One region of the Clostridium pabulibutyricum genome, then DNA from elsewhere that is predicted to be linked to it. Evidence: riboswitches for the same ligand, from Rfam matches in the RefSeq annotation. Region 1 holds a riboswitch; each other region holds the start of a gene.
What was found. Region 1 has a riboswitch for S-adenosylmethionine ahead of AC4CVH_RS13275 (methionine ABC transporter ATP-binding protein). Riboswitches for the same ligand answer to the same signal wherever they lie in the genome.
Positions count from the first base shown of each region.

Region 2: another riboswitch for S-adenosylmethionine. It lies ahead of metK (methionine adenosyltransferase); the one in region 1 lies ahead of AC4CVH_RS13275 (methionine ABC transporter ATP-binding protein).
Region 3: another riboswitch for S-adenosylmethionine. It lies ahead of AC4CVH_RS09980 (O-acetylhomoserine aminocarboxypropyltransferase/cysteine synthase family protein); the one in region 1 lies ahead of AC4CVH_RS13275 (methionine ABC transporter ATP-binding protein).

Region 1 covers NZ_JBZAYZ010000014.1:2,436-12,511, reverse strand. Annotated here, with positions in the region: gene AC4CVH_RS13295 (FadR/GntR family transcriptional regulator) at 594-1,298, opposite strand; gene AC4CVH_RS13290 (ribonuclease H-like domain-containing protein) at 1,320-1,970, opposite strand; gene AC4CVH_RS13285 (HAD-IB family hydrolase) at 2,058-2,783, opposite strand; gene AC4CVH_RS13280 (methionine ABC transporter permease) at 2,900-3,556, opposite strand; gene AC4CVH_RS13275 (methionine ABC transporter ATP-binding protein) at 3,546-4,514, opposite strand; SAM riboswitch class I at 4,586-4,690, opposite strand; gene AC4CVH_RS13270 (FeoA family protein) at 4,857-5,078, shown strand; gene feoB (ferrous iron transport protein B) at 5,185-6,963, shown strand; gene AC4CVH_RS13260 (CBS domain-containing protein) at 7,150-7,530, opposite strand; gene AC4CVH_RS13255 (ribonuclease H-like domain-containing protein) at 7,560-8,357, opposite strand; gene argS (arginine--tRNA ligase) at 8,381-10,075, opposite strand.
Region 2 covers NZ_JBZAYZ010000009.1:25,967-36,042, reverse strand. Annotated here, with positions in the region: gene murA (UDP-N-acetylglucosamine 1-carboxyvinyltransferase) at 1-1,072, shown strand, start outside; gene spoIID (stage II sporulation protein D) at 1,152-2,174, shown strand; gene AC4CVH_RS10565 (peptidoglycan DD-metalloendopeptidase family protein) at 2,291-3,001, shown strand; gene spoIIID (sporulation transcriptional regulator SpoIIID) at 3,111-3,365, shown strand; gene AC4CVH_RS10555 (rod shape-determining protein) at 3,463-4,488, shown strand; gene yyaC (spore protease YyaC) at 4,539-5,081, opposite strand; tRNA gene AC4CVH_RS10545 (tRNA-Thr) at 5,371-5,446, shown strand; tRNA gene AC4CVH_RS10540 (tRNA-Tyr) at 5,452-5,536, shown strand; tRNA gene AC4CVH_RS10535 (tRNA-Val) at 5,545-5,620, shown strand; tRNA gene AC4CVH_RS10530 (tRNA-Thr) at 5,660-5,735, shown strand; tRNA gene AC4CVH_RS10525 (tRNA-Tyr) at 5,741-5,825, shown strand; SAM riboswitch class I at 5,869-5,967, shown strand; gene metK (methionine adenosyltransferase) at 6,037-7,212, shown strand; gene recD2 (SF1B family DNA helicase RecD2) at 7,298-9,532, shown strand; gene AC4CVH_RS10510 (hypothetical protein) at 9,543-10,076, shown strand, end outside.
Region 3 covers NZ_JBZAYZ010000008.1:65,122-75,197, reverse strand. Annotated here, with positions in the region: gene AC4CVH_RS10000 (HesA/MoeB/ThiF family protein) at 1-542, shown strand, start outside; gene AC4CVH_RS09995 (M67 family metallopeptidase) at 549-962, shown strand; gene AC4CVH_RS09990 (ferredoxin-like domain-containing protein) at 999-3,317, shown strand; gene AC4CVH_RS09985 (O-acetylhomoserine aminocarboxypropyltransferase/cysteine synthase family protein) at 3,361-4,590, shown strand; SAM riboswitch class I at 4,672-4,777, shown strand; gene AC4CVH_RS09980 (O-acetylhomoserine aminocarboxypropyltransferase/cysteine synthase family protein) at 4,852-6,135, shown strand; partial or broken gene AC4CVH_RS09975 (NAD(P)-dependent alcohol dehydrogenase) at 6,635-6,886, shown strand; gene AC4CVH_RS09970 (DeoR/GlpR family DNA-binding transcription regulator) at 6,931-7,713, opposite strand; gene AC4CVH_RS09965 (iron-containing alcohol dehydrogenase) at 7,941-9,095, shown strand; gene AC4CVH_RS09960 (class II fructose-bisphosphate aldolase) at 9,106-9,951, shown strand; gene iolC (5-dehydro-2-deoxygluconokinase) at 9,963-10,076, shown strand, end outside.

The DNA.
Region 1 (10,076 bases):
CTATGGTAGTACCACCATTCATTTTCTTAAGTGTACCACAATATTTTAGCGCTTTCTATAATTGTTATTAACTTAACATCGTTTTCATTGGCTTAAATGAAGCATTGTTTAGCTTGTAACAACGTTTACAGCGGGGATTGTCATTTATAAAACTTTTTTCCTATTTTTTAACTTTATAAAAATATGCTGTTTTCTTTGTTAATAAATTAACAAATATATTTTTTTCAAAGAACTATAAATTAATTCAAATTTTTTAAATAATAAAATTAAAAATTTCTTTTTCTTCAACTGGTACTATGGTACTACCAGTTGTTATATATAATATACCATATATTCCTCTATAATTCTACAATAGTTATAAAAATAACGTATTAATTTCTAAATAATTAAGCTATTTTTCAATTGAAATAATTATCATTATAAAAAATATTATCTTTAGAACCAAATTGCGTGTGAATATATGGGTATATTGCTGAGCTTATATGTACATAATTGCTCATTTCTTTGAATTGAACGTAAATGATAAGCATACCCATATGATAATACATAACTTATTTCATATGTCTTTTATATTATTTATGATATATCTTTAACTATTCCTCTGCGTTCCTCTTTATATATTCGTTTGTAAAATCAAGATGTTTTCTCATTTCCATGGATGCTCTTTGAGCGTTTTTATCCCTTATAGCCTGATATATAAGTTCGTGTTGATTTGCAAGTACCATTACATTTCCTTCGTCTACAAGTATTTTCTTTCTAGCATCCTTTAAAAATGAATCCATAAGTGATGACATTGCATTCAGTATATTTATTATTAAAAGGTTACCTGATGCTTTTGCAATCTTGTAGTGAAATTCTTTATCATATTTCACATTTTTATTCTCGTCTCTGCATACCTTAAAAGAATCTGATATTTTCTTCAAATCCTCAAGTTGCTCAGTTGTTATCTTGTCAACAGCAAGTGCTACAGTTTCAGTTTCTATTATCTTTCTTACTTCTAATATCTCATTAGGATTGCTCTCCTGTAACATAAACATTATTGAAATTGGTTCAAGAAGAGTATTCTCAAAATTTTGTTTTATAAAATTACCTTCACCTTGTCTACATTCTATAAGTCCCATAATCTGAAGCGCTCTTATAGCCTCTCTCACAGATGTTCTGCTTACTTCAAGATTTTCAACAAGCTCTCTCTCCGAAGGAAGTCTGTCTCCTTTCTTTAATGTCCCATCAACAATCATATTTTTTATTTGTTCTATAACCTGTTCATAAACTTTTGTACTTTTTATTGGACGAAAAATCATAATAATCTCCTTCTCTTGCTAATCAATTTTTAAGACGTTTTCCCAGTTTATATACATATCAATCAAACTAACTACATCCTGTTCATTATAAAGCAATATCTTGTCTCTTTTTTCGACAGGCATTCTTTTTATATACTTACAATCTCTAACTATCTTGCAGAATGTCTTTGCGAGATTTGAACCGCTTATAACATCACTTGCCCTCACTATTCCAAATTCTTTTTCAAGTGCTTTGAGTCCTATTGACTTATGCATTATTTTCTCATATTCCCTCTGAAGATCAATATGTGAAAAATGTTCTTCGAAATTAAACTTCAAATCATATTTCTTGAACAAATATTTTATCACTGTAAAATCATTGTTTCCTGAAAATGTAACAATATACCTTTTCCCGGCATCATACATTTTTTGAAAATAATCTTCGGATATCTTAAGTATAGCTTTTGCATCGTTTTTGTTTTCTATCATATATTGAGTTACTTTTATAACCTCATTATCCCAATCATAAAGGCAACATCCAAATACACCTATGCATATAGGTTTTTTATATATATAATGTTCAAGATCAAAAAACAAAGCATCTTTTAAGATAAATTTATTTCTGTCAATCTTCAAGGCCTTTTTACTTTCAGGCCTCTTAACCTGTATTTCATTACACCTTTCTATCACCTTACCACTCTTTTCTAAGTCTCTTACATGCATCACATATTATTATATCATTTTAGATATATAGTTAACATAATCATTTCAATTTTTTCATAGGATTTTTATACATGAAGGATCCAAATTATAAATCATATCCTTTCTCTCTACTACTATGCGTATCTTATGCATTAAAGCGCTATTTGAAATCGCCTCTTTTATAAGTTCTCTTGTAGGGTTTACACAAGTTGGATTTCCAACGAGCTTTAGCATGTCAAAATCCCCTGCAGTATCTCCATAACTATAGCTTTTTTCAAGATCTATATTATATTTTCTAACAAAATTTTCTATTGCAATCTTCTTGCTGGCGCTATCCCACATAGGCACTACTTCCCCTGTGTATACATTATTATCATCAATTATATATCTAGCTCCTACATAATCATCAAATCCATATTTCTTTGACATTTCCCTAACAAGTTCTATGGGACTGCCGGATATCGTTATTACCTTGTGTCCATTCTTTTTATGCCATTTTATTCTGTCCCTAGTATAAGTATATACCCTGTCACCTTTCTGTGCTATTACTCGTCTTGCTATAAATTCCACCTGCGACTTGTAAAGGCCCTTTATTGCTTCTATATAAATATCTGCCATCTTGAGCAGGTAATTATCATAATTTCCCTGTCTCTTATCCCATCTTTCATACTCCGGTTTTACTTCCTTGTACCATCTATCAGGAGGAATTATTTCATATTTCACCAACTTTTTAAATACTTCAGTCATAAGTCCCTCTCTATATAAAGTTCCATCTATATCAAAAAATGCTGCTATACTCATATGATGCCTCCTTACACAATATTATAATTTTACTTCAAAAGTTATTTATACCTATTCTAGCATAAATAACAACCCCAAGCAGTAAAATTAACATACTCCACTTGAGGCGATCTAAATTATCTATTAAGTTTTTTATATATAAAATTTCCAATACTCTGTATCAATTGAACAAGTACTATAAGTATGACTACCGTATATACCATGACATTGGTTTCAAACCTATAATATCCATACTTTAAAGCAACATCACCGAGTCCCCCTGCTCCAACCGTACCTGCCATGGCAGAACATCCTACAACAACTATGGTAGTAAGTGTTATTCCAAGTACTATCGAAGGAAGCGCCTCCTTGAACATTACTTTGAATATTATCTGAACATTGCTTGCGCCAAAAGACTTTGCAGCTTCTATTATGCCCGGATCTATTTCTTTAAGCGACGACTCAATTACTCTTGCTGCAAAAGGTGCTGAGGCTATTGTAATTGGTACTATAGCTGCAGTTGTTCCTATAGCTTTTCCTACAATAAGTCTTGTAAACGGAAAAATTGCTATCATAAGTATTATAAATGGAAAAGACCTTAATAAATTCACTATCACATCCAGTATTTGATATACAACCTTATTCGGTTTCAATCCATGTTCTTCCGTCACTATTAAAAATACCGCCGGAATACATCCTATAATAACAGCAAGAAAAGTTGATACTAAAACCATATAGAGAGTTTGTCCTATGGCTGGAGCAAGAACTTCCTGAAATATTTCACTAAATTGCATTATTTTCTACCTCCCATGCTACATTTTTTGATGAAAGATAATTACATATGACTTCTTTATCCTCATCATTTATGTTTATTACAAGACTTCCGAGTACATCGTCCCTGAACTTTTCAAGTTTCCCCCACACTATTGAAAATTTTATATTCAAATCTATTGCCATTGAACTTATAAGATTTCCCTGACTTATTTCCTTCGGAAAATATATTCTCAGGTTCAAACCTTCCCCCGGCAGCATATTGTCTGATCCAAGCAACTTTTTTAAATTTTTTTCAGGTTTTAAAAATATATCTTCTACATCGCCGAACTGTTTTATTTCTCCTTCATCTATAATTGCCACCTTGTTGCATATTTCCTTGATAACTTCCATTTGATGGGTAACAACAACTATTGTTATGTTCAATTTTTTATTTATATGTTTTAAAAGATCAAGTATTGACTTTGTAGTATTTGGGTCAAGTGCAGACGTAGCTTCGTCACACAAAAGTATATTCGGACTCAAGGCAAGAGCCCTTGCAATTGCAACTCTCTGTTTCTGTCCGCCACTTAATCTCCTTGGCATACTTTCTGCCTTGTCTTGTAGTCCAACTATATCAAGAAGCTCAGATACCCTTTCTTTTACCTTGTCCTTGCTCAATTTCCATACTTCAAGAGGAAGAGCTACATTATCAAATACATTTTTTCTGTTCAATAAATTAAAATTTTGAAATATCATTCCTAAATTCTTTCTAAAAGCTCTTATCTCTCTATTATCAAGTTCTTTTACTTCTTTATCCATTATCTTTATGCTGCCGGTGTCGTAAGTTTCAAGCCCGTTTAGGCACCTCAAAAGCGTTGATTTTCCAGCGCCACTATGTCCAACAATTCCAAAAATATCGCCTTTTTCTATATGCAGACTTACATCTTTAAGCACATATTTATTTCCAAATTTTTTTCCTACATTATTAATATCTATCAAAACTTACTTTCCTCCAATACTTAGTGTAAAAAACAAAAATCTGAGGAAAACCTCAGATAATCAGCAAAATAATCTTATCTCTCAGCCTCCGCTGCAGGAATTAGCACCATTATACGGTAAGTGCACTGGTTGCCGGGTTTCAAAGGGCCTGATCCCTCCACCTCTCTAAATAAGTTCAAGTTGTATTAAATTCACGGAATTTATTATATCAATTAGTAATTATTATGTCAATAGATGTCTCTTTGCTTTACAGATTGACACCTTAAATAAAAAATGCTACTATATAGGATAGATAAATTGATAATGGATTTCAATGTAAATTGATAAGAGGAGTTGGCAATTATGAGCATTTGTGATTTGAAGCCAGGTCAGAAGGCTTTTATAACGGATATAAAAGGTGATGAAAAACTCGTCAAAAGACTTTTTGCTCTTGGCTGTATTGAAGGAACAGAGATAACACTTAAAACTTTTGCCCCCCTTGGAGATCCACTTATCATAGACTTAAGAGGATTTAGTTTGGCCATACGGAAAAACGATGCAAAAAATATTCTTGTTCAATGCTAGTTCCAAGTGAACAAATAAATTCTTATATTTTATTTTGCCATAATTATGCTATAAGTATGGTATTTTTTAATGCAATTAAATCAAAGTAAATGTTTGGAGGAACTAAATGATTACAGCAGCTTTACTAGGCAATCCTAATGTAGGAAAAACATCTCTTTTCAACAACCTAACTGGATCTGACCAATATGTTGGTAATTGGCCTGGAGTAACAGTTGAAAAAAAAGAAGGATATTTTAACCAGATGAAAATTGTGGATCTCCCTGGAATATATGCCATGGACACATATTCAAATGAAGAAAAAGTCTCAAGGGATTTTCTTCAAAACAATAATGCCGATGTAATAATAAATATAGTTGATGCCTCAAACCTCAACAGGAATTTATACCTTACAACCCAGTTAAAACATTTTAATAAACCTATAATACTTGTTTTTAATATGATGGACATAGCATCTCAAAACGGTATACAAATAAATTTTGAAAAGATAGAAAAAGAACTTGGTGTTATAGCTATTCCAATAGTCGCTGCAAAAGGCAAAGGCGTGGACAACCTTATTGAGATACTGGAAAGCAGTCAATTTTTACATATCCCCCCTGATAAAAACAGTTTTAATTTTGAAGACGAAAAGGAGGCTTATTCCTTCATAAATAATATACTTGCCAAATGCGTAGTCGAAACCAAAAACATTTCTATATCATATACTGAAAAAATAGATAAAATAGTTTTGAACAAATTTGCAGCCTATCCTGTATTTTTATTTGCATTATTTTTAATATTCAAGTTTACTTTCAACTGGGTAGGACAGCCTGTTGCAGATATATTCAGCAACTATTTGTCAAATTCCATAACTCCGTACCTCAAAGAACTTCTTTCATCTGCAAGCCCATGGTTCACCTCCCTTCTAGTAGATGGTATAATTTCAGGTGTAGGATCAATCCTTGTTTTTTTTCCTATAATCTTCTGTCTTTTTCTAGGAATATCATTTCTTGAAGACAGCGGCTATATGGCAAGAGGCGCTCTTATAATGGACAAACTTATGAGAAAAATGGGACTCTCCGGAAAAGCCTTTATACCGCTTATTGTAGGCTTTGGATGTTCAGTCCCGGGAATAATGTCTTCAAGAACTCTTGAAAGCGAAAAGGATAGAAAATTAACAGCCCTTTTGATACCGCTCATGTCCTGTAATGCACGTTTGCCAATATATGCACTGTTTGCATCCGCTTTTTTCAAAGGCAAGGAAACCGAGGTGGTTTTTTCATTATATATACTTGGAATAATCCTGGCATTTGTAATAGGCCTTTTATTTAAAAATACAATATTCAAGAAGGATGAAGAACCTTTTTTAATAGAACTTCCCAAGTACAATGTCCCTAATTTAAAAAATCTAATCACACACACATGGGAGAAAGCCAAAGGTTTTTTGAGAAAAGCAGGTACTATAATATTCTCTATGTCAGTTTTAATATGGTTTTTGTCAAACTTCAATTTTAGTGGTATGGTACCTATGAATCAAAGCATACTATCTTATATAGGCAAATTTATAAGTCCAATATTTTCTCCCATGGGATACGGCTCATGGCAGAATTCAGTATCTCTTATAGCTGGACTTATGGCAAAAGAAATAGTAATCGGTACTATGGGTATCATATATGGAAGCAATCTTGGATCAATTTTACCCCACTACTTCAGCGCTGTTTCTGCTTATTCTTTTCTTGTATTTGTTCTGTTATATACTCCCTGTATATCCGCAACATCTACAATGAGAAAAGAATATGGAAACAAAATGGCTGTATTTTCAGTTATATATCAGTTCCTGCTTGCCTGGATAGTATCTTTTATAGTATTCAAGGCCGGCTCTGCAATATTTTATGGAGGAATTCAATGATTGTAGAAATCATTATAACTTTAATTATTGTTTTACTTGCGTCATATATACTCTTTTGTACTGTCAGAAAAAAGCTTAAAGGCAATGACTGTTGCTGCACAAACTGCAATAAACAATACAAATGCCACAGCAATAAAAAAAAAGAAGGATAAAAAATAAACCCCACCATACGGTGGAGTTTATTTTTTATCCTTCTTTTTTTATAAAATAGTCAAGTATATCTTCAATTGATACCATTCCCTGTACAATTCCGTCATCATCTATCACAGGCATTGATATTATATTATTCTTTCTTATCCTGACTGAAGCCTCTATTATACTTTCACTGCTCTTTACAGTTACAACCTTTTTAGTCATAACCCATTCTACCGGACACGTATCATAATGGCCTTCCTCTACAAGGAACCTGTATATGTCCGCCTTAACTATCATTCCTGCAAGTTTTCCGGAAAAATCAACAACTGCAGCTCCATTTATCTTGTGTTCATGCATTATATCCATAGCCTTCTTCAAAGTATCATTTGTCTTTAGCTTAAATATGTCGGAACGCATTATTTCTTTAATCAAATTAATCCCTCCCCAAAAATAAATAAATTTTAATAACTTTTACTTACCATTTCATTTATTTTCGAAGAATCTCTACCACCTTTTAGAATATAGTCTATAACCCGCGAAGCAGATTTCTTCGAAATTTTGTCAATGCGTATATTTAATTCTATATTATTTCTCTTTACAAGGCTTGTCAAAAATTTAAGCTGCTTCTGTGTAATAGAATAATCTCTCACAATAGAATCGTCATTTTCAATTTTATACAAGAACTCATGAATCTTTGGAAGATTAAGTACGTCTTCATAGTTATGGAGTAATATTGTATTTTCAAGTTCGGGACTTCCATTCTCCAAATATTCATTATAGAGATCCACACTCATTCCACCATCTATTTTATCTTTTCTTTCTATACCTATATATTTTTCCACTGTCTTTAAGTTGCACCTTTTCATTCCAAGATGTTTATAGTATGGTCTTATATGGCGGTATAAATCCTCATGATACTCAGGAGGTTCAAAACCTATACTTGACCTAAGCATTCTTTCACATATAAAAGGTTCATCAAAAGCAATTCCATTATATGAACACCATTTCCCGCATTTTGAAATATCTCGTCCAAAATTATAGAGTACTTCACTTTCATCCTCAAGTGATTCTGCAAAATATTGAGTTATAGAAAATCTGTTACAATCAATAAATCTGCCTGCTGATATCAGTATTATGACATCTTTATTCCTATCAAAACCTGTTGTTTCTATATCGAAGTAAACTATATCACCCATGTCATATTTGCAGAATGCATCTTTTGATATTTTAAACTCTTCTTCGTACTTTTTAATAACCATAGATACCCCCCAGTGATATAATTTTACATTTTCTCGACAACATCTATTCCAAGAAGATAAAGTGCATTTTTTATTACCTGACATACAGCTTCTACAAGTTGAAGTCTGAATTTTTTAACTGCTTCATCCTCGGTATTTAATATGTTACATGAATTATAAAATTTATTAAACATTTTTGCAACATCTATAACATATCTTGTTATCATAAAAGGCTCGAACTTCTTTGAAGCACCCTCTATATGCATTTCAAATTGGGAAAGTATCTTTACAAGTTCAAATTCCTCTTTGGAACTCGCACTTCCAGGTTTTATATCTGTTTTTAAATTTCCTGCTTTTCTAAGTATACTTTTTCCTCTTGCATAACTATACTGAACATATGGCCCTGTCTCACCTTCAAAACTCAACATTTCATCCCAGTCAAAAACTATGTCTCTTTCTCTGTTGTTCTTGAGGTAGGTAAATATTACAGCTCCTATTCCTATTTTTTTAGCAACTTCCTCTTTGTTTTCAAGGTTTGGATTTTTATTTTCAATTATTTTATAAGTTGCATCAACTGATCTTTTTAAGAGGTCTTCAAGAAATATTACATCTCCATGCCTTGTAGATAACTTCTTGTTTGCAAATTTTACAAGTCCGAACCCAACATGCACACAAGAATCCGCCCATTTATTTCCCATAAGCTTCAATGTTGTAAAAACCTGTCTGAAATGCAGCGATTGATCCATACCAACAACATATATACATTTATCAAAGTCATAAGTTTTTTTTCTGTATATAGCTGCTGCAAGATCACGTGTAGCATATATTGTAGCTCCATCCGACTTCTTTATTATACAAGGCGGCATATTAAATTTATCAAGCATTACAACCTTTGCGCCATTGCTTGTTTTTAAAAGTCCCTTATCTTCAATTTCAGTTATTACATCATCCATTTTATCAGTGTAAAAGCTCTCGCCTGCGTAGGAATCAAATTCAACACCAAGTATTTTATATATCTCGCTAAATTTTTCCAGGCTTAAATCTTTAAATTTTTTCCATAGTTGTACTTCTTCCTTTTCCCCATCTTCAAGTTTCTTGAAATACATTCTTCCTTCATTCTCCAATGAAGGATCTTTTTCCGCTTCATCATGAAATTTTACGTATATTCTAAGCAGTTCCTTTATTGGATCTCTTTTTAGTTCATCCTCATTACACCATTTCTTATAAGCACATATGAGCTTTCCAAACTGAGTACCCCAGTCACCCAAATGATTTATCCTTGTGCAATTATATCCTTGAAAGCTCATTATCTTGTATAATGAATTTCCTATAGCTGTACTGAAAAGATGACCAACATGAAACGGCTTTGCAATATTGGGCGATGAAAATTCCACAACTATGTTCTTTCCTTCTCCTGAAAGCGATTTTCCATAGTTATCACCTTTATTTAACACCTCATCTATTACATCTCTTGAAAATATTTCTCTATCCACAAAAAAATTAAGGTAAGGTCCCATATTTTCAATACGTGAGAAATTTTTTGCATCAATTTTATTTTTTAAATCTTCTGCAATAATATTTGGTGCTCTTTTTAAAACTTTTGCAAGACAGAAACACGGGAATGCAAAATCCCCCATTTCTGACTTAGGTGGTATTTCAATTATTCTCAATACCTCATCAATTTCCATTCCAGTGCTTTCCTTTATTCCCTGAGCTATTATCTTTTTATAATCTACCATA
Region 2 (10,076 bases), on a different contig from region 1:
TGAAATAGATATAGACAGAAGCCTGGATAAGATAATAATAAATACTGCAAATATTGAAGATTCAATGCCTGACAGCAGTCTTGTAAAAAAGATGAGGGCTTCATTTCTCATAATGGGTCCTATGTTGTCAAGGTTTGGGCATTTTAAGCTTTCACTTCCAGGTGGCTGTAATATTGGAACACGGCCAATAGACCTTCACTTAAAAGGATTGAGCGCCCTTGGAGCAGAGATAAATGTTGGCCATGGATATGTAGAGGCCAGAACTGAGAGACTTAGGGGCAATAATATATATCTTGATTTTCCATCTGTCGGCGCCACGGAAAATATAATGATGGCGGCCGTTATGGCTGAAGGAGAAACTGTAATAGAAAATGCTGCAGAGGAACCTGAGATAGGAGATCTCGGCAGATTTTTAAATAATATGGGAGCAAATATAATAGGGGCGGGTACCGATACCATACGAATAATAGGAGTAAAAGATTTAAAAGGAACTACCCATAAACCTATAAGTGACAGAATAGAGTGTGGCACATTTATGATTGCAGCGGCAATTACGAGGAGCAAGCTTAAAATAAATGGTGCAAACATTGAATATTTAAAGCCCATAATTGCAAAACTCACTGAAACCGGTATATATATATATCAGGAAGGAAACGGAATAGTTGTTGATGGGGATAGAAGAATGAACCCTATAGACGTAAAAACAATGCCGTATCCAGGGTTTCCAACGGATATGCAGTCCCAGATAACAGGACTTTTATGTACGATTCAAGGCACAAGCATAATAACGGAAACTATTTTTGAAAACAGGTTTATGCATGTTGCAGAAATGAAAAGAATGGGAGCTAATATAAAGATAAACGGAAGAAGTGCGGTTATAGAAGGCGTTCCAAGACTTACAGGAGCTGAAGTGAGGGCTACAGATTTAAGGGCTGGGGCAGCATTGATACTCTGTGGACTTTCAGCAGAGGGAGAAACCGAGATATCCGACATATACCATGTGGATAGAGGATATGTCAATATAGAAAAAAAACTGAAAGCACTGGGTGCGGATATTGAAAGAATAAGCTGAGTTTATGTAGTAGTAATATTATTTTGATTGCTCTCATAGAAATTATTATAAGGTATATATATGCTTGGAGAGGAGTCAAATGAAGAGAAATAGTTTATCAATATTAAAAAACACTATTTTACTGATTATCATGTGTTCAACATTTGTTATAGCTTTATCTTTTTTTATAGTCGGTCCAGGTGGAAACATTGGAAAATCGGATAATAAAACAGTTAGAAATAGTTATAATCAAAAGATATCAGTATATATAACTAAAAAGGGGAAAACAGAAGATATGAATCTTGAAGATTATGTAACTGGAGTGGTATCGGGAGAAATGCCGGCGGAATTTTCAGACGAGGCTTTAAAGGCTCAAGCAGTTGCGGCAAGGACTTTTGCTGCTGCACATATGGAAGTGTATGGAGGTAGAAAATATAATGGCAATACAGGTGCAGATGTGTGTGATACTGCGAAATGTCAGGTATTTATGCCAAAAAGCGAAAGATTTGAAAAATGGCCTGAAAGTAAGAGAAAGATGTACTGGGATAAGATAAAAGATGCAGTTGACTCGACTAAGGGGCAAGTACTTGCCTATAATGGAAAGCTAGTCATGGAACCGTACTATTTTGCTGTAAGTTCGGGCAGGACAGAAAGTTCACTTTCTGTTTTCAACAGAGATGTAAAGTATCTCAAGAGTGTTAAAAGTTTTGGAGATGAAAAGTCGAAGAAGTATAAAACATATAAGTATATTGATAAAGATCAGTTCATACAAAAAGTAAATTCAAGTTATAAGGGTGCAAATTTATCAAACAGTAATCTTGAAGATTTGGTGTCTATAAAAAGCAGGAATGAGGGAGGCTCTGTAAAAGAGATAAAACTCGGTGGAATTACTATATCAGGAATACGGTTCAGGAGTCTTATGGAGCTTAATTCGTCCAATTTTAATATAGGGTTCAAGGGAGAAAATGTGGTTATTGAATGTTTGGGATATGGACATGATGTTGGCATGAGTCAGTGGGGTGCAGATGCCTTGGGAAAGCAGGGAAAAGACTATAAGTATATATTATGTCATTATTATACGGGAGTTAAGGTTGAGAGCCTCAGCGACGTAGCAAAAAAGTAAATATAATTTAGAATTTTTTTCAACACAGCCTTGGCGCTGTTTTTTTTTACAAAAAAATTTATAAAATATGTATTTTTTGTAATTCACTGGACAAACTACAAAAAGGAGGTGTTGATATGAATAAAAATTTTATGAAGAAGTCATTTGATTTTTTAAAGAAGGAGGGTTTTTATGTAATTCTGTTTATTTGTCTGTGTGTTGCAGCAACCGCTGCGATTTTGACTGTTAGAAATGATAGAAATCAGAATGCAAATAAAGTGTCTGTTTCACAACAGAATAAGAACAGGGAAACTGCAAAAGTGGAAAGTAAACATGATAATGCCCTTCAAGTAAAGAAAAATAATAGTACTAAGAAAGAGACAAATTCCAACATGAAAAAACAGGAGCCTTCTGAGAAGGTATCAGCTTCCGTGAGTACTGATTTTCAGAAGCCTGTAGCGGGAAACATAGCAAGGGGCTATTCCAAGGATCCGGTGTATTGGGATTCAACAGGAAGTTATAGACCAAATCTTGGATATGATATACAGGCAAAGATAGGAACTCCGGTTTTCTCGGCAATGAGTGGAACAGTGGAAGAAGTTAACAAAAGCACCCAGGATGGTGTGGAAGTTATAATAAACCACCAGAACGGGCTCAAGACAGTTTACTCAAATCTGGATTCAAATTTGAAAGTTTCTGCAGGGCAAAGTATTGCAAAAGGTCAGGTAATAGGAACTGTTGGAAATACAACATTGAGATCCGCTTATGAAAAATATGGTGATCATCTTCATTTTGGAGTTCTGAAAGGAAATGAATTTGTAGATCCAGCAAGATACATCAAGTATTAAAACTAATATTTGATAATATAATATAAAATTGTAAATATATTCAAATAAATATAAATTAAATTTAACATCAAGGATTATAACTGTAATCTTAGTAAAGGAGTGATGACAGTTGAAGGACTATATTGAAGAAAGGGTTTTGGATGTGGCCAAATATATAATAGGTTCCAAGGCCACAATAAGAAAAACGGCAAAGGTTTTTGGAGTCAGCAAAAGCACCATACATAAAGACATGACAGAAAGACTTCCAAAAATAAATCCTCAAATTGCCAAACAGGCAAAGATGATATTGGATTATAATAAGGCTGAGAGGCACATTAGAGGTGGAAATGCAACTAAAATGAAATATAAAGCTATTGAAGGTTAAAAACATTCCTATTATAATTATAATTATAATGCAATTAATATAGATATAAAAATCACAGTACAAACACAACGAAATGAATAGTAGGAGTGAAAAAGGAATGTTTTTTAGTATAGGAACTGATATGGGAATTGATTTGGGTACTGCCACAGTCCTTGTTTATATTAAGGGGAAAGGTGTAGTATTGAAAGAACCATCCGTAGTAGCGATAGACAAGAATCAGAATAAGGTACTTGCTGTGGGAGAAGAAGCATGGCAGATGATTGGAAGAACTCCAGGAAATATTGTAGCAATACGTCCGCTTAGGGATGGTGTAATATCCGATTATGATGTAACTGAAAAAATGCTTAAATATTTTATAGAAAAGGCTTGTGGTAAAAAAAGAACTACTCCAAGGGTAGTGGTTTGTGTACCATGCGAAGCTACTGAAGTTGAAAAAAGAGCCGTAATCGATGCAGCACAAAATGCAGGGGCAAAAAAGGTATTTTTAATAGAAGAGCCGCTTGCTGCCGCCATAGGTGCAGGAATAGATATAACCAAACCGGAAGGGAATATGGTAATTGATATAGGTGGTGGAACAACAGATGTAGCAGTTATTTCTCTCGGAGGAATTGTAGTTAGATCATCAATCAAAGTTGCAGGAGACAAGTTTGATGAAGCAATAATGAAATTCATAAGAAAACAGCGAAAACTTATGATAGGTGAAAGAACTGCGGAAGAGTTGAAGATAAATATAGGATCGGCATTTGACGGAAGTGATGATGGAATGGAAATAAGAGGTAGAGATCTCGTCACTGGACTTCCTAAAAATATAAGAGTGACCTCGGATGAGATGAGAGAGGCACTTAAAGATACTATAAATGCAATAGCCGATACTACTCATGCAGTACTTGAAAAAACTCCTCCTGAACTTGCTGCTGATATAGCAGATAAAGGCATTATAATGACTGGAGGAGGAGCTTTGCTGAATGGATTGAATGATCTTATACACAACACTACAAATGTGCCTGTGTATGTTGCAGAAGATGCAGTATCATGTGTAGCTCTTGGAACAGGAAAAGTACTTGAATATCTTGATAAAATGGAGATTACGTTTACTGGAGATGATATAACTATTATTGATTAAATTAAGAATCTAATTTATTAGTAAATTTTCTAATAAGTTAGATTTTTTAACTAATATATTTTATCTGAGTTTTCATATAGGTTATATGCATGTGTCAATGAGTCAAGGATTACCTTTGACATGGATAAAATAAGATTTAGACGTATGTTGTTGGAACTGCTGAACAAATTCCTATTTGCATTTGAATCCACGATACCTATTATGGAAGCCTCTCCGACATTTGGAAGTGATTTTCCAACACCTTTTCCAGGATGGACAGGAAAATCCCTTATTTGGATTTCTCCTATACTTTCAGTATCACCAAGGCAGGCATCTATCCCAAGAATGTTACAGTTTTTGTGTTTCAATTTGATTTCATCAAGTTTTCTATTGATATTCAGGGCATGTATAGGTTCTTGTATTGTACCGTAGACAGGAAGAGGAAAATGTTTATATGTAAGTAATGTACCTACCATAGGTCCAAGGCAGTCACCTATGTATCTGTCTGTACCGATACACACTAGGATTGTATTTTTACTTATATAATCTTTTAAAAAATTCCCTAGTTTGTGATATACCAATGGATTTGTATACTTTGCTTTTATTTTGTTCACAATGTCACCTCTTTGATTAAGCTTTTTATTTTTTCATGTATGATCCGTGTTTTTAAAAAGTCATATATAATCTATATGATTGCTTGATTCAAATTAGAATACTACAAAAAAAATGACACTTGCAAAGGTATGATTTTGTGAGAAAAAACAAGTAATACAGAGTAAATAAAGGATGTTTATCAAAATATAAGAAAAAATAGAATTTGAAAAAAAGCCAACTACACGTTATACTAACATACGTTAATGTATTTGCTGCTTTGTACGGCAGTTGATTTAAAGTAGTGAATAGGCTGGCATAGCTCAGATGGTAGAGCAACTGACTTGTAATCAGTAGGTCGTGGGTTCGATGCCTACTGCCAGCACCAAATTTGGAGGAATTCCCGAGTGGCTAAAGGGGGCAGACTGTAAATCTGTTGTCATCGACTTCGATGGTTCGAATCCATCTTCCTCCACCAAGTATTATGGGCGCATAGCTCAGCTGGGAGAGCATCTGCCTTACAAGCAGAGGGTCACAGGTTCGAGCCCTGTTGTGCCCACCATTAATTATGGATTTTGGTTTTAATGTAACAAGTGAATAAGCTGGCATAGCTCAGATGGTAGAGCAACTGACTTGTAATCAGTAGGTCGTGGGTTCGATGCCTACTGCCAGCACCAAATTTGGAGGAATTCCCGAGTGGCTAAAGGGGGCAGACTGTAAATCTGTTGTCATCGACTTCGATGGTTCGAATCCATCTTCCTCCACCATATAAAAAACACTAGTTGGTGTTTTTTATTTTACAATTTAAAACTCTTATCGAGAGAGGTGGAGGGAAAGGGCCCTATGAAACCCGGCAACCAGTAATTTTACTAAGGTGCCAATTCCTGCAGTTTTTCTGCGAGATAAGAGAGTTGATATGTTTATTGACCTCTTCTTATGAAGAGGTTTTTTATTTTATACAGATGGAGGTAAAATTATATGAGAAAGTTATTCACTTCTGAGTCGGTTACAGAAGGACATCCAGATAAAATGTGCGATCAGATATCAGACGCAATACTTGATTCCATACTGGCACAAGATCCTGATGGAAGAGTAGCTTGTGAAACAGTGACTACTACAGGGATGATTATGATTATGGGAGAAATATCAACTAAGTGCTATGTTGACATTCCAAAGATAGTCAGAAAAACTGTAAAAGAAATAGGTTATACTAGAGCTAAATACGGTTTTGATTGTGATACTTGTTCTGTAATATCTTCAATAGATGAGCAGTCTTCGGATATAGCAATGGGAGTAAATGAAGCTTTTGAGGCTAAATCAGGAGAAATGGACAAAGTAGATGCAGTAGGTGCCGGAGATCAGGGAATGATGTTTGGATTTGCTACAAACGAAACTCCGGAATATATGCCTCTTCCAATAAATATGGCTCATAAACTTTCAAAAAAGTTGGCTGATGTAAGAAAAGACGGTACACTTTCATATTTGAGGCCTGATGGAAAGACTCAGGTTACTGTAGAATACGAAGATGACAAGCCTGTGAGAATAGACACGGTTGTAGTTTCATCACAGCATGATCCACATGTAACTCAGGAGCAGATAAGAGAGGATATAATAGAAAAAGTTATAAAACCTATAATACCTGCAAAGTTTCTTGATGAGAATACTAAATATTTTATAAATCCTACAGGAAGATTTGTCGTAGGAGGTCCTCAAGGTGATTCGGGACTTACCGGAAGAAAGATAATAGTAGATACTTATGGTGGATATGGAAGACACGGCGGAGGAGCATTTTCCGGAAAAGATCCAACCAAAGTTGACAGATCGGCAGCATATGCTGCAAGATGGGTGGCAAAAAATCTTGTTGCAGCAGGTGTTTCTGATAAACTCGAGATACAGCTTGCTTATGCCATAGGAGTTGCAAAACCTGTGTCTATAACGGTAGATACATTTGGAACGGGGAAAATATCGGATGACAAGGTTGTTGATATAATAAATAAAACCTTTGATTTAAGACCGGGTGCAATCATTAGAGAACTTGATTTAAAAAGACCTATATATAGACAAGTTGCGGCATATGGACATTTTGGAAGAACGGATTTGGATGTACCTTGGGAACAATTGAACAAAGTAGATGATATAAAGAAATATTTGTAAATAAAAGCACGTACCTTTAAGGGACGTGCTTTTGATATGTTATAATGAAATATATTAATAGTATTTTGAGAAATAGGGGAGCTTTATGGAAGAAATACAGGGAATTATAGATGATGTAGTATTTCATAATGATGAAAATGGATATGTGGTTGCCAAATTGAAAAATAAAAGTGGTATTGTAACAGTAGTGGGAAACCTCCCGTTTATTATGGAGGGACAGAATTTGAAACTTACTGGTGAGTGGGTTCTGCATCCTAATTTTGGCCAGCAGTTCAAGATAAAATATTCCGAGGAAGTTGTACCTGATACTACAGTCGGCATTGAAAGATATCTTTCATCAGGGGCGATATCAGGAATAGGTCCGGTTACTGCGAGAAAGATAGTTGAAAAGTTCGGCAAAGAGACACTTTATATAATGGATAATCACATTGACAGGCTTAGAGAAATAGAGGGGATAGGACAGAAAAAGATAAATCTTATATGTGATTCCTATTCAAAACAAAGTGAAGTAAGAAATATAATGATTTTCCTTCAGACATATGGTATAAGTGCAAATCAATGCGTAAAAATACATAAAAAATTTGGAGCGTCATCTATTGATGCAGTAAAGAAAAATCCATATGTTTTAACAGATGAGATAGCAGGGATAGGCTTTAAAATTGCAGACAGGATAGCCAGAAGCCTCGGTATAGAAGCAAATTCACCTTTTAGAATTCAAAGTGGACTGAGATATTTGGTAAACAAGTTTTGCAATTTCGGAAATACGTATATGCCGCTGGAAAAGCTTGTGTCTGAGGCTGAAAGCCTTATGGGTACGAACAAAGAAGATGTTGAACAAAATATATATGACAGTTCGCTTAAAGGAAAGCTAAAACTTGAAAAGTCAGGGGAGAAAATATGTGTTTTTCTTCCTGTGTACTATTATTGTGAGTTGAGTGTTACAAAAAAAATACTTTATCTTGAATTCAGCAAATATGATAAAATTGAAATTGACATTGAAAAGGAAGTTTGTGATTTTGAAAAAGCCAGCAATATAGAATTTGCGGCTTCTCAGATAGAGGCCATAAAAGGTGCCTTTGAAAATGGAGTTGAGATAATAACAGGGGGACCTGGAACCGGAAAGACTACTATAATAAACTGTATAACTGGAATATTTGAAAAGCTTGGGTTCAAGGTTATGATGGCTGCTCCAACCGGAAGGGCGGCAAAGAGAATGTCCGAATCTACAGGGAAAGAAGCAAAGACAATACATAGACTTCTTGAAATGGGAGTTTCGGGAAGCGATGAGGAAGCATTTTTTTCAAAGGGAGATGGGGTGCCTCTTGAATGTGATGTTGTTATAATAGATGAAGCTTCCATGATAGATATAATGCTTATGGATAGTCTTTTAAAGGCCATTTCACCTGGAACAAGGGTTATAATAGTTGGAGATGCATATCAGCTTCCCTCTGTTGGTCCTGGTAATGTGCTTCGAGATTTTATCTCCAGCGGTTGTATAAAGGTTATAAGGCTCAAAGAAATATTCAGACAGTCCAAAGAAAGTATGATTATAGTCAATGCACATAGGATTAATTCTGGAGAAATGCCTTTTATCAATGTAAAGGATAAAGATTTTTACTTTATAAAAAGGATGGATCAGAATGAAGTTCTGAATATTCTAATTCAACTTGTTGACAAAAGGCTTCCAAAGTTTAACAAGTCCTGGAATAAATTAAAAGATATTCAGATAGTATCCCCCATGAGGAAAGGACTTCTTGGAGTGTTCAATTTAAACAAGAAGCTTCAGGAAACATTAAATCCTGAAAAAGAGGGAAAAAATCAGAGAAAGCTTAGAGATGTCATGTTCCGTGCAGGTGACAAAGTGATGCAAATCAGAAACAATTATTCTTTAAAATGGACTTCTGTATCGGAGGATGGAGAAGAAGGACTTGGAGTATTCAACGGGGATGTTGGTTATATATACAGCATAGACAATGAAAATAATACTGTAACTGTGGTATTTGATGATGACAGGAAAGTTGTATATGACAATATGTATTTGGATGAGATTGAGCTTGCGTATGCAATGACTATTCACAAAAGCCAGGGGAGCGAATTCCCGGTAATTATAATGCCGGTGTTTATGGGATCGAATTTTTTAATGAACAGGAATTTGCTGTACACCGCGGTTACAAGAGCAAAGCAGATGGTTGTTCTTGTAGGGGATGTAAAGGCGCTGAAGTTTATGATAAATAATAATAAAAGTTTTGAGAGATATTCGTTATTAAAAAATAGAATAATGGATATAATGGAGAGTGAAGACAATGTTTCCATGGAATAAGGTGAGTTTTATGGAAGAAAACAAAAATATAAAACGAATAATATCAAAATGGATCAGAAATAATGACAAATTTTTAAATATAATATCTGTTCCATACAATTCAACTGAAATATTTATTGAAGTGATAGAGCAATGCCTTTTGAAGGGCAAAAAGATATTGTACATAACGGATGAAAATAAAAACAATGCCAGTATAGTGTCAAATATAAAAAAATATCTTGACTTAAGACATTTTTTATACATAGACAATATAAAAAATAAGATTAAGTTTAACTTTAAAATTTGTAGTTATGATGCAGCTGAGAATTTATCCGGGAATTTTGACCTTGCTATTTATGATGATATAAGCAAGTTTTCAATTAGAAGCAAAAATGATATATTGTCAATATTAAATAAGCTTGGCAGTGTATGCAGAAAGATAATATGTTATTCAATTGAAAAGGTACATGAAAATGCCGTGTATGCCGTGATGCCGCTTAATGGCAGCAGTGTACCAATGATAGAACCGAGAACGGTACTTACAAGGCTTGACATAAATAAAGAA
Region 3 (10,076 bases), on a different contig from region 1:
ATCCGGATGTAAATGTAGTAACTTATAATGAACTTGTGGATTCGAGTAATATTTTAGATATAATAAAGGATAAGGACTATGATTTTATAATAGATGGAACAGATAATTTTCCTTCAAAGTTTCTTATAAATGATGCGTGTGTACTTGCAAAAAAGCCTTTTTCTCATGGAGGCATAATAAGATTTCAGGGACAGCTTACGACTTATATACCAGATAATGGTACGCCATGCTATAGGTGTATATTCCAGTCACCGCCACCAGCAGGAGTTGTACCGACATGCAGGGAGGCGGGCGTTCTCGGAGTGATGGGCGGAGTTGTAGGAACACTTCAGGCAACCGAGGCTCTTAAATATTTACTCGGCCTTGGTGATAATCTTGCAGGATATCTTTTGACTTATAATGCACTTACAATGAATTTTAGAAAAATAAAAGTATCAAAAAATAAAAAATGCGGAATATGCAGTGAAAATCCTAAAATAAAGAACCTTATAGATTATGAACAGGCGGCTTGTGATTTGAAAAATGGTAATTTAAAAGGGTGATTGATTATGATTTATTTTGATAAAATTGAGTATAGTAAAATTATAAGACAGGCAAAAGAAGAATTCCCAAATGAGTGTTGTGGATATATTGGAGGACACAAAGACGAGAAAGGGGACGTATATATAGACAGGGTATATTCCTTAACCAATATGGATCACAGCAGTGAACATTTTTCAATGGATCCAAAGGAACAGTTTGCTGTTGTGAAGCTTATAAGAAGTGAAGGATTTGTTATGATTGGAAACTATCATTCACATCCATATTCACCTTCAAGGCCGTCAGAGGAAGACAAAAAACTTGCATTTGATCCGGGAATATTATATGGAATACTTTCTCTTCAAAAGAAAGAGCCTGTTTTTAACTTTTTCAAGGTTGACAAGGACAAAAATGTTGAAAAACTTGAATATAAATTTACTTAAAATAAAAATATAAGTTTGTTAAGGAGTGTGATATTTATGATAGATATAAGCCAGGATAATTATGATTCCATAGAATCTATAAAAGAAAAATCCAAACAGTATGCCGAAAAAAGCATAAATCCTGTCAGATTCAAGGCGTTTAGAGTATCCATGGGGTTGTATGAACAGAGAGAAAAAGAGACATATATGCTGAGGACTAGAATACCTGGAGGAGTTATAACATTAAAACAGTTTCAATGTATAAGCGACCTGGCAAAGAAATATGCAAATGGGAAAATAAAATTTACTTCGAGACAGGACATACAATTTCACGGTGTAAGCCTGGATTCAGCTTATCCTTTGATGGATGCACTTGTAAAAGTAGGAATAATAACAAAGGGAACAGGTGGAAACACTGTAAGAAATATCGAATGTTCACCACTTTCGGGAGTATCTATCGATGATGTATTTGATGTAACGCCATATATGAAAGCGGCTACAAACTATCTTATCAAGGATCCTACAACAATGAACATGCCTAGAAAATATAAAATAGCATTTTCAAACAGCCCTGAAGATACCGGTAATGCAGCTATGTCAGACCTTGGCTTTATTGCAAAGATAGTGGATGGGAAAAAGGGATTTGTGCTGTATGGAGCAGGTGGCTTTGGAGGAAATCCAAGAGTATCTATAAAACTTAGAGATTTTATAAATGCAGAGGATATATTGTACTATATACAGGCTATGAAAAATGTATTTGAAGCAGAGGGTGACAGGACTAACAAACACAAGGCACGAATAAGATATATACTTATGAGGCTCGGACAGGAAAAATTCATAGAGTTGTTTGAAAGTGAAGTGGAAAAACTCAAGAAAGAGGGCGGACTTGAAGTAAAAGTAAAGGAAGATGAGTTCATAGTCAACAAAACAGAACGGTTTGTGAAAAACGTGGAAATATCGAAAGAACTTGAAAATATACTTTTCCCTCAGAAACAGCCTGGATTTTATTCAGTTTATGTACATCCGCAAAGCGGGAATCTGGAAGTTTCGAATTTAGATAGTGTACTTGATTTTATAGCACAGCTTGATTATGAAATTTCAATTAGAATTACAAATACACAGGCATTTTTTATACGAGATTTGAAAGAGAAGGATGCTGAGAAACTTATAGATATAATAGGAAAGTTTACCTCGATATATGCAATGGATAATTCAGTAACATGTGTTGGAGCGTCTACCTGTCAGCTTGGACTTTGCCTTTCACAAAATCTTCTTCAGGCAATAAAAGAGAAATTTAAAAATGAAACATCCGAGGTTAGATGCGCACTTCCTAGATTATTTATATCGGGATGTCCTAATTCATGTGCTCAGCATGAAAAAGCAGTTATCGGACTTCATGGAAGGGCAAAGAGAACTGATGATGGCCTTATACCAATGTATCAGATATCTTTTGGTGGAAAACTTGGAGAAAACCCGAGGATGGGAGAAGCTTATGGTGATATTCCTGCTAAAAAAGTTCCAGAATTTTTGCATGAACTTGCATATCTCAAGCTTAATTCAGGATGTGAAAATTTTTATGACTTTATAGAAAAGAATAATTCGGATATAAGAACTCTATTTAAAGAGTACACAGATGTGGATAAATTCAAGGGAGATTCGGGTATATACTTTGATTTTGGTTCCTGCGAGAAATTTTCACTTAAAGGGCGTGGACCGGGAGAATGCAGCACTGGTGTTATGGATGTAATTAATTTGGATCTTTCAAATGCAAAAACAGCTCTCGACAAATATAGAAATACGAAAGACAATAAGGATTTGTATGCGTCGGCACTTGCATCTGCAAGAACACTTCTTGTTCTTAGAGGGGTTGATACAAATAAGGACAGGGAGATATTTGCACAATTTGCAAAGAACTTTGTGAATGCAGGATATGTGAAAAAATCGGTTAAAGATTTATTTGACACTCTAATAGATTTTAAAATTGGGGATATAGACGATATTTCAGATAAAATTGATGAAGTTGAGTACCTTTTCAATAAAGTAAATGACATGTATAAGTCATTGGATGGAAAACTTGAAATAACACTTGCAAAAGAAAATGAAACAGTTTCGAAAGCTGTAAATACTGAAAACAATTCTGAAGCTGAAAATGACACTGAAGTTGTAGATTTCAGAGGAGTAAAGTGTCCCATAAATTTTGTCAAGGTTAAAATTGAACTTTCAAAAATAAGGTCCGGCGAGAAAAAAGGATTTTACATTGATGATGGAGATCCTATAAACAATGTTCCGGAAAGTGTTAAAAAAGAGGGTCATAAGATAGTTTCAATAGACAAAAATTATGATGGATACAATTTACTTGTAATAGAAAAGAAATAGATAGAATCTTTTTATGGGTACCTTTGAGATTTGAGGTGAAATTATGAAATTCGATACTAAACTGATACATGGAAATTTGAATATAGATTATACCGGTTCTACAAATACGCCGGTGTACCTTACGAATGCATATGCGTATACCAGCGCTGAAAAGCTTGAAAATATATTTAATGGAAAGGCTATGGGATATGCGTATACGAGGATGTCAAATCCTACGGTAATGTCCTTTGAAAGAAGAATGGCAAGTCTTGAAAATGGATTTGTTGCAACAGCTGCAGCATCTGGAATGAGTGCAATTTATCTTGTAATAATGAACACAGTTGCTCCAGGAGATGAAATAATTGCATCAAGTGGATTGTATGGAGGAACTTATACGCTTATAAGAAATCTTACTTCGCTGGGCATAAAAGTAAAATTTTTAGATGATATTACAAGAGAGTCACTTCAAGAGGAGATAACTGAAAATACAAAGCTCGTGTTTGCAGAAACCATAGGAAATCCGAAACTTGATATACTCGATATCGAAGGCATTGCTGGAATATGCAGTCTAAATGATATAATTTTTGCAGTGGATTCCACAATAACAACTCCTTATCTTATAAGACCTCTTGAGCATGGAGTGGATATTGTCGTGCATTCTGCCTCCAAGTATATAAATGGAACGTCCAACTCAATAGGTGGAATTATAATAGACGGAGGAAGTAGCAAATATAGAAGTCCAAAGCATAAAGGCTTTGCAGCTTATGCAAAACAGTATGGGAAAATGGCATTTACGGCAAAATTGAAAGACACGATAGGAAGAGATGTAGGACCTGCCATGTCACCTTCTACAGCCTTTCTGAATTTAACCGGAATTGAGACTCTTTCACTTAGGATGGAGAGACACTGTAAAAATGCCCTTGAAATTGCGAGATATCTTGAGAAGCAGGATAAAGTTGATGCGGTAAACTATCCTGGACTTGAAAGTTCGAAGTATCATTGCCTTGCTGAGAAATATTATAAAAAGGGTGCGGGGAGTATACTTACGTTTAGACTTGGCAGTAAGGAAAGGGCATATAAGTTTTTAAACAGTTTAAAACTTATATTGAATCTTACGAATATAGGTGATACTAAAACTATAATAATACATCCGGCATCTACAATATGTGCAAACAACACGGATAAGGAAAGACAGCAGATGGGTGTGTATGATGACTTGGTAAGACTATCTGTGGGTATAGAAGATACGGATGACATAAAAGAAGATATAAAAAATGCACTTTCACAAATATAAAAAAAGTTTGAAATTTATATTGACAATTAAAATTCAAGAATGTATAGTAAACATATATTTAATACAAATTTAATATTGAACTTCTTATCAAGAGAGGCGGAGGGACTGGCCCTATGATGTCCGGCAACCTGAATGAATTTTTATTCGACGGTGCTAATTCCAGCAGGTGAAACCTGAAAGATGAGAAACATTGATAATTCTTACTTCTTACAGTTTCACTGTAGGAAGTTTTTATTTTTTAATTAAAAAGGAGAGATAGGAATGAGCAAAGAGAGAAAATTGTCATTTGAAACATTACAGGTTCATGCAGGACAGGTACCGGATCCTGCAACAGGAGCAAGGGCGGTTCCAATATACCAAACCACATCTTTTGTTTTTAAAGATGCAGACGAGGCAGCTGATTTTTTTCAGCTTAAGAAACCGGGAAATGTTTACGGAAGAATAATGAATCCAACAGAAGATGTATTTGAAAAGAGAGTTGCAGCTCTTGAAGGCGGAAGTGCAGGACTTGCAACAGCATCCGGACTTGCAGCAATACTTTATGCAGTTTTGAATGTTGCGAGTGCAGGAGACAACATAGTTGCAGCAAGCACTTTGTACGGTGGGACATATGAGTTGTTTTCAGTAACACTTAAAAAACTTGGAATTGATGTTGTATTTGTTGATCCCGATGATCCTGAAAACATAAGAAAAGCCATAAATGACAAGACGAAAGCTGTTTATGCAGAAACGATAGGAAATCCAAAGATAAATATTCTTGACATAGAGGCTGTAGCAAATGTAGCACATGACAACAAAATACCTTTTATCATAGACAATACATTTGGAACCCCATATCTTGTAAGACCAATAGAATATGGTGCAGACGTAGTTGTACATTCCGCTACAAAATTCATAGGAGGACATGGAACAACTCTTGGTGGAATAATAGTGGACGGAGGAAAATTCGACTGGGCCGGAAGCGGAAAGTTCCCTGATTTCACAACACCTGATGAAAGTTATAACGGACTTGTATATGCAGATCTTGGTCCTACTGCTTTTGCAACAAAAGCAAGAGTACAGCTGCTTAGAAATACAGGAGCGACCTTAAGTCCACAAAGTGCATTTTATTTCCTTTTAGGACTTGAATCACTTTCGCTTAGAGTTGAAAGACATGTAGAAAATACAAGGAAAATAGTTGAATTTTTAAGCAACCATCCAAAAGTTGCATGGGTAAACTATCCGGAACTTGAAGGAAATCCATACAAAGAGCTTGCAAAGAAGTATTTGCCAAAGGGAGCAGGTTCAATTTTCACCTTTGGTATAAAAGGAGGACTTGAAGCAGGGAAGAAGTTTATAAACAGTCTTGAACTTTTCTCTCTCCTTGCAAATGTGGCAGATGCAAAATCACTTGTAATCCATCCTGCAAGCACAACACATGCAGAACTTAATGAAGAGCAGCAGAGAGCAGCCGGGATAACTCCGGATCTCATAAGACTTTCAATAGGAGTTGAAGGTGCGGACGATCTTATATATGATTTGAATCAGGCGCTTTCTAAAGTTTGATATGACTTTAAAAGAGAATAATTAGATACAGCAGACCTATCCAAATTGGATGGGTCTGATTTTTATAAATATACTTGTAAATGCTATAATGTCTATATATAGATTACTTTTGGAGGAAAAGGGATGATTAATTTAACATGCAAGCGTCAGTTTGTATATAAACATACCCTGGGTCTTGTAGCTGCAGCCGTAAAGTCAATAGAAAATTATCTGGAAACATATCTATGATCAAATAGCAAGACCAGAATATGAAAATACCGATGGTACGGTATATCTAAATAAAAAAAGCTTCACACCGATAAGGGATGGAAAAGATAAAATGCTGGCTGTAGTTATAATGCTTAAAGATATTCAAAAGGTATATAATATGGTAAATAAATATACTGGAATGAGAGCAAGATACAGTTTTTCGGATATACTGGGTTGAAGCAGATGCATGATGAGGCTTAAGAAATATGCAGTTAGCATTTCAGACAGTCACTCTACTGTACTTATAGAGGGTGAAAGTGAAAATCTTGAAATACCAAGAGAAGAATGGGGATGCGGAATGGCCCATAAGACAATAAAAGGTGGATTATGTCCTGGTGGAAGGCTAAGAATGGAGAGATTGATTGATCTTGTAAGACACAATCGTGTTGATTCTGGAAAGCTTGTTACATATGTGTACCATGGTTTTGACCATATAGAGGAAGCACTTCTTCTTATGAAAAATAAGCCAAAGGATTTAATAAAACCAGTAGTTATATTGTAGATTAAATAAAAGAGCTGCCCGAGGCAGCTCTTTTATTTAATGAATCATTTTTGCATGGACATGTATTTGTCACTTGATGATATTATTAAATTAGTGTTGTTCTTTTCAATGAATTCCACGTAATTATCCTGAGGTTTTTTGTCTGTTATGATATAATCTACGTTATCCATGGAACAATATGTCATTAAAGAGGAAATCCCAAATTTTGAGTGATCTACAAGAACGTATACAGTATGACTCTTTTGTACAACAAGTTTTTTTATCTCATATTCCTGCATTGAACTGTTTGTTATGCCATTTTTTATTGATATTCCCGTGGAAGCCATGAAAGCCTTGTTTATGTTATATTTTTTAAGAAGTTCAATGGTATCGGAACCTACAAAAGAATTTGCTTTTCTTATGAGATTTCCACCAGTTGAAATTACATTCAAATTTTCATACTTTACGCATTTATTAATAAAATTAAGGTTGTTGCTTATTACAGTTACATTTTTTTTGACTTTGAGAAAGTCTGCGAGATTCAATGTAGTAGTACCTGAATCTACAAAGATTATATCTCCGTTGGATACTAATTTCGCGGCTTCTTCAGCTATCAAAGATTTCGAATATATATTCTTTATTTGTCTTGTGTCAAAAGGAACAAGGGAACTGGAATTTGCAGATACGCCGCCATATACTTTTCGTATTGTACCCTTTTGAACAAGTTCGTTTATATCACGTCTTATTGTATTTTTGGAAACGTTGAATACAGTAGCTAGTTTGTCAAGCGATACAGTATTGTTGTCCAGTATATATTCCTCTATTTTCTGTATTCTTCTTAGTTTCATGATGACCTCCCAAAGAGATATTATTCTTGTTAATTTATATTATATATAAAAAAATCAAAAAGGTAAACAATTTACTCAAAATATAATCATAAAATACCTTATATCATAAAATTTTATAATTTTAAACAATTTGTATTGACAACCATAAAGTGTAAGTGATAATATCTAATCAAAAGATAATCATAACTTAATCAAAAAATAATCGATATATGAGGAGGGAATAAAACTTGAGCAATTTATTTTTAATGCCGAGGTACATTTTTTCCGGAGAAGGGGCACTTGAGAAAGCTGGAAACAGTGTAAAGCTGCTTGGTGGCAAAGCCCTTATTGTCACCGACGATGTCATGCTAAAGATAGGAAGTGCTCAAAAGATAACATCTTTTTTAGATGCACTTTCCATAAAGTACTCTGTGTATCATGAAGTTAATGGTGAGCCCACAGATCGTATGGTTGAAGGTGGAATTAAAAAGTACAAAGAAGAAAACTGTAATTTTTTAATTGCACTGGGTGGAGGCAGTCCTATTGATACAATGAAAGCCATAGGTGCAATGATAACGAATTCAGGAGAGATTACAGACTATCTCGGAAAAACTATTGAGAACAAAACACCACCTATGGTTGCAATTCCTACCACTGCCGGTACTGGTTCTGAGGCTACACAATTTACAATAATAACAGATACTCGAAGAAATATAAAAATGCTTTTGAAAGGTCCATATCTTATACCGGCTATTGCCATAATAGATCCTGCTTTTACAGCTTCATCTCCTAAAAATGTAACTTCAGCTACAGGGATTGATGCTCTTACTCATGCTATAGAATCATATACTTCAAAACTTGTTCAGCCAATGTCAGAAATATTTTCAATATCAGCAGTAAAAAAAATATTCAAAAATTTATTGAATGCATATAATTCTGGCTCAGATATGAATGCAAGAAGTGAAATGTCAATAGCGGCACTTCAAGCAGGCATAGCGTTTAACAATTCCTCTGTGACTATAGTTCATGGAATGAGCAGACCTATAGGCGCACTTTTTCATGTACCTCACGGGCTTTCAAATGCAATGCTTTTGCCGGACTGTCTTGAATTTATAATGCCTGGTGTTCCTGAAAAATTTTGTGATCTGGCAAAAGAAATTGGAGTCTATAAAGACGGCATGAGTGACATGGAAGGAGGAAAGGCTTTCATATCTGAGGTTAGAGAGCTCTGTAATAATTTAAATGTACAAACTCCTGAACAATTTGGAGTGGATAAGAAAAAGTTTTTTTCTAATTTGGACAAGATGGCGGAGGATGCCCTTGAAAGTGGAAGTCCACAAAATGCTGTAAGGAAGGTTAGTAAGCAAGAGATAATTGACATATATAAAGGTTTATGGAAGTAGGTGAGATGCTATGTCGCTTGTAAGACTAAAGGAATTAATGGAGGAAGCTGAAAAAGGAAAATATGCAGTTGGAGCTTTCAGTGTTGCAAATATGGAAATGGTAATTGGAGCCGTAAAAGCTGCAGAAGAGTTGAAATCTCCAATAATACTCCAAATTGCAGAAAGCAGGCTTAAACATTCGCCTCTTTATCTCATGGGACCTGTAATGCTTGCAGCTGCAAAAAAAGCAAAAGTTCCAATCGGAGTACATCTTGATCATGGGGTTACTTTCAGGTGTATAGATGAGGCATTAAGCCTTGGTTTTACGTCTGTTATGATAGATGGTTCAAGATATGATTTTGATAAAAATGTGGAAATTACAAAGAAAGTTGTTATGAGGGCGAAAAGTTGTGGTGTATGTGTTGAGGGCGAAATCGGCCGTGTAGGTGGAAGTGAGGATGGTTCAGATGATATATCCTGCATGTATGCAGATCCCGATCAGGCTGTGGATTTTTTAAGAAGTACCGGTCTTGATGCCCTTGCGGTTGGGATAGGCAATGCTCATGGTGTATACAAGGGAACTCCGAAGTTGAATTTTGGTGTGCTTGAAAGGATTAGAAAGAAAGAAAAAGCCTATCTTGTACTTCATGGTGGATCAGGGATAAGTGCAGATGACTTTAGAAGGTGCATTTCTCTTGGAATGAGAAAAATAAATATAGCTACCGCCACTTTTATGTCAGTGGCTGCAAAAGTAGGATCAATGATTGGAAAATATGACGATAACGATTATTTTAGACTTCATGAAGCAGAAATAGAGGGAGCCTACCTGAATGTTAAAAAACATATAGAAATTTTTCAAAGCGATAATAAAGCTTAAGGAGGGAGAAAATGCAGTATATTAAATTTGATAATAGCAGAAAATTTGATGTAATACCCTTGGGAAGGGCAACAATAGATTTGAATCCTGTCGATGTAAACAGGACCTTGGGAGAAAGTATGACC